Regions from separate parts of the Halobacillus naozhouensis genome, predicted to be linked through region 1. Evidence: riboswitches for the same ligand, from Rfam matches in the RefSeq annotation. Region 1 holds a riboswitch; the other holds the start of a gene.
The links. Region 1 has a riboswitch for thiamine pyrophosphate ahead of thiT (energy-coupled thiamine transporter ThiT). Riboswitches for the same ligand answer to the same signal wherever they lie in the genome.
Positions count from the first base shown of each region.

Region 2: it holds a riboswitch for thiamine pyrophosphate, as region 1 does, so the genes downstream of both, P9989_RS20040 (YkoF family thiamine/hydroxymethylpyrimidine-binding protein) here and thiT (energy-coupled thiamine transporter ThiT) in region 1, are expected to answer to the same signal.

Region 1 is NZ_CP121671.1:1,562,037-1,564,236, reverse strand. Features, by position in the region: gene P9989_RS08235 (DUF1028 domain-containing protein) at 1-200, opposite strand, end outside; gene thiT (energy-coupled thiamine transporter ThiT) at 325-897, opposite strand; TPP riboswitch at 975-1,075, opposite strand; gene rpsN (30S ribosomal protein S14) at 1,244-1,513, shown strand; gene P9989_RS08220 (hypothetical protein) at 1,592-2,200, opposite strand, start outside.
Region 2 is NZ_CP121671.1:3,922,608-3,924,807, forward strand. Features, by position in the region: gene P9989_RS20035 (ECF transporter S component) at 1-444, opposite strand, end outside; gene P9989_RS20040 (YkoF family thiamine/hydroxymethylpyrimidine-binding protein) at 452-1,054, opposite strand; TPP riboswitch at 1,153-1,256, opposite strand; gene P9989_RS20045 (DUF4037 domain-containing protein) at 1,314-2,087, opposite strand.

The sequences.
Region 1 (2,200 bases):
TTACTTAATAGCTCCAGTCCTTCTGGACCATAAGCTGGATTAGCAAAAGCTTGTGTGGCAATTGCCCCAACTCCGGCCTTTGCCCATGGGACGACGGCTCCGACCCCTAAGAATTTCGACTGAACAGCAACCCCAAGTTCTTCTGTTTCCGGGTCAAATCCGACAATTGAATACGTAGCAATGATGTTTGATTGGTTCATCGTCTTCTACTCCCTTCCTACTACACTCATTCGACCTTTTTTAACGATTTCCCTTTCTATTTTTTCTCGAGAAAAGAAAAAACCTATTTTCACAGCACGAAGCTGTAAAAAATAGGTTCTTGATTTACGAGCGATTGAGCAGTAAAGTCGGCCGCTGTGAGAACAGCAAGCATAATACAATCGCACTAACGATAAACGCCGGCAGCATATATCCCCCATTATAAAGTAGAGAATATAACCATACCGGCTGGCCTGGCGGAGCAAATTCTCCATAAAAAACAATCCCTGCAGCGAAGTGGCCTAAGAAGCGGAACAGACTGCCGATAAATGCGCCTAACACCAGCCAGACAGCCATTCGCTTTACCTTTCTCGAGCGGGCCGCTTCCCATACCGGCCTGGCAAAAATTCCGGCGAGACCAATCACACCAAACGCTACAAAATAATCAAGGAACGTTTGCATTGGTGTCAAAATATAAGCTCCAAATAAAATTTGATAGAAACCGAGCAGCAGCCCCGTCAGCACTCCGCCGCCAAGCCCCCACCTAAACGCCATGATAAATACGGGAACCATTGCAAACGACACCGAGCCTCCCTGGGCCCAAAGTTTAAACGAAAGAAATGGAATAATATCAAGTAAGATGGCTAATGCCGAAAAAATCGCTACCTCTACTAAAAACAAAACACGTTTATTTCGCATCCCTCAACCTCCTTTTTCCATAGAAAAAAAGCGATGCCACAGGGAAGCTTCCTGATGGAGGAGTCCCGTTGCATCGCCATCAAAAAAGCCACCATCCCTACGTCAGTACTAACTGACAGGTTCGAAGGGTCTGAACAAGTCTGTTCACTCTCAGCTTAAAGCTCCCCTTGAAGGCTTATATTCTTTCGCTCTTTTTGCTATGGATCTATTATAAAGCAATCTCTAGATTCTATCAATGACTAAGAAGATCAGAGGACACTGGCTACCTTTCTCTGTTTGACAAAAAAAGGACAAAGTTATACAATGTAAATCGTAATTATTACTATTTAAAGGGAGGAGAACTGTCATGGCCAAACAAGCTATGGTCCAAAAAGAACGCAAACGTCAGGCGACGTATGAAAAATATAAAGAAGTACGTAAGCAACTAAAAGCAGAAGGTAATTATGAAGCATTGCGCAAACTGCCAAGGGATTCATCCCCTACTCGCCTTCATAATCGTTGTGCCGCTACAGGAAGACCTCATGGGTATATGAGACAGTTCGGACTATCAAGAATTAAGTTTCGTGAACTTGCCCATAAAGGCCAGCTTCCTGGCGTAAAAAAAGCCAGCTGGTAAAAAACTCAGAAGCCTATTTTAGCTTCTGAGTTTTTTACTGTTGCTACAAGGTCACATGAATTTTCGTAAACCGACGTCCTATTCGATTAATGGAATTTCGATATCCTCACCAACCTCAAGAATCAAATTTTGCCGATCCTTCACTGGTGCAAAAACCATTACATAGTTATCTGCATCATGTACCTCTTCCTTACTATAGATCGGCACAACCTTCTTCCCAGCTGACCTCAAAAAGACACCCGCTTTTTTCTTATTAGCTCTGTATCCATATTCCTTACCTGTTTCTCTAGGATTAAGGAATAGTTTTTCTAGTTTACTTCTCTTTTCATATTGTCTTCCACTTTCATCCGTATAAATTTTAATATCAGATCCAGTAACGACGACTCTTGTTTCTAAGGCAGAAAATTCCACCTGCTTAATGTTGTATGTTTCACCTTTAAAAGTGAATTCTTTATTGATTTCAGTTTTTTCTCTGGCAAAGGTGGCAGAAGGCTTAAGCTTGAATTCTAGAGGCCAAGTTGTCCGTACACTGCCATTTCCACCGTTTTTCCAGATGGTCAAATCTTCAATCTCTAAACGAATGTTCTGTCCCTCATATTCTTTTATTGATTCGAAGGATAAGGCCTCGTATACTGTGTTCTCTGTTTTACTGTAATATCGGCTTCCCCAGCCCACATTTTCTAATGA
Region 2 (2,200 bases), 1.9 Mb from region 1:
CATACTAACAAGGTACCCCGTTCCAAATACAGCATACCCGGAACGAAAGTACCCCCATATGAAACTAAACACAGCTGCTCCAACCCCGGCCAACATTAATACAGCTAGATTATATGATTTATACCTTGTTACGGCAAAGGCAGCCTCTGCCCCAAGCCCCTGGATGATCCCTGTTAGGATTAAAATCGGCCCCATTGCATTTCCGAGCAGCATTTCTACAGTTGCTGCAATCGTTTCCGATAAAAACGCTGCTCCTTTTTTCCGTATAATATAGGCAGCTATGACAGAGACGATAAACCAAATTCCGAAGATCACATCATATCCAATTGGACCAAATAGTCCAGCCAGCAGCTTTCCAACAGGCAGAAATGCTAAATAAACAACAGCAAATACTACGGAAAGTACGGACATCACAACAATTTCTTTCAATTTCCAATTTTCCAGTCCCATTTTATTTTCCTCCTTTTTTAGATGGACTGTTTGCAGAGATCGTAACGGTCATCACCGTATGAGAAGAACCTTGCTCATCTGTCTGCTGGAATACTTGCTCCAACCCATTAAACACTCGGTTTCCATCTCCATCTAAACGCGTAGAATAATGAGCCTCACCTACCTCAACTCCCCGCTTCTTCATGTCTTCAATCTGACTATAAATAACATCCATATAGTTTCCGCCACCCATAGGGTATAAGGAAAATTTGGCCGCCACCTCTTGATCGATCAACCCGCTTGTGGAAACATTTTGCGCTAGATTATCCTCAGCCATGTACACATCGCCGGCCGAATCACCTGGACATCCTATTGAATAGGTTGCTTGAAAAACTACATGTTCCCCTGTTTTTGCTGCTTGTAAAAATATCGCTTTTGTTACATCAAACACATGAATCATCCGTCCTCTTACTGTCGTTGTCACATCATCTGTCTTCATCCAGACTTTCGAAGTTTCCACCTCATTTAGCGAGGACTTGATAATCTCTACAAAACGATCAGACATCGGGTAGATCGAAAATGAACTTCCTGCAATTCGATTACTGGATCCACAAACTTCACTCATGTTTAACTTCCTCCTTATTAGTAAGCAAAAGCATAAAAAAACTGCACCCCAGGGGAGTGCAGTTACGAACGTATGTATATGTGTATATCATTACCATTCTACGATCGACTCCACTTCCCCACGCTAGTATTATCTAGTTCGGGTTCTAAGGGTCGGAAACAGTTTCCTCTCAGCCGCGTACGCAGCTCCCCTAGTGTTGTTAGCTCTATGCAATTTTGTCACACTTACATCGTAATCAATGGTTATTAATTTGTAAAGCCTATTCTTTTTCCCTGACAAGCTCCTGAACTTCTTGAACTACCTGCTCAAGTTCATGTAATCCTTGATCTGGGCTCGATAAAAATACACGTTCCATTCTTTTAGTAATATCGGTTGGTTTAATATTCATTTCATCCAAAGTCTGTTGCTGCCATTTGAAGTCAGGGTGATGGACATACATGCAATTTAACCCATATAATATTCCCATCAAATGACGCTGCATCGTTGTCATGACCGAATAAAGCATCAACCAATCTTCTCGTTCTAGTAAAACCCTTCGGTTCTTCCATTGATTCCCAAAATCTGAATATGCATCAATCATCACGTGTCCCAATTGTTCAGGGTACACCTGGACTTTGGCCTTGAAACCATCCATCAATTCAGCGCCTGCTACAGGAACGCCGTAGTGAATCGATGAAATCAAACATTGACCAGCTAAACTAATATCAAATTCTTTTGTTACACGATTGATCACCTTACGAATTGTTTCGGTGAGAAAGCTGCTTATTTCGAACTTAACACCCTCAAACTTAAATGTTTCGGACCATTCATCATCTTCAAATCCATAGAAATCTAGCAGCTCTCCATTCACCTGTTCAATTACTGATAACCTGTCTTGATCTGTCGGCCCCTCAGACCATAGGACGTTCAACTCGATATCTGAGAAACTATCCTCCCAGCCACGTGCAACAGAGCCAGCAATATAAACAGCTTCCACCTTAGCATTTTGCTCATATACCTTTGCCACTTTTCTAGCCAATTCTTCTAGATTCATCACCTAATCACCACCACCTTTTGCTGACTTCCCTCCACGGGTCTTTCAAAGATGAATACATACTAACATAAGCGGAGTTATTAGCTTCTCCTGTAAACGTAAATTTACAAAAG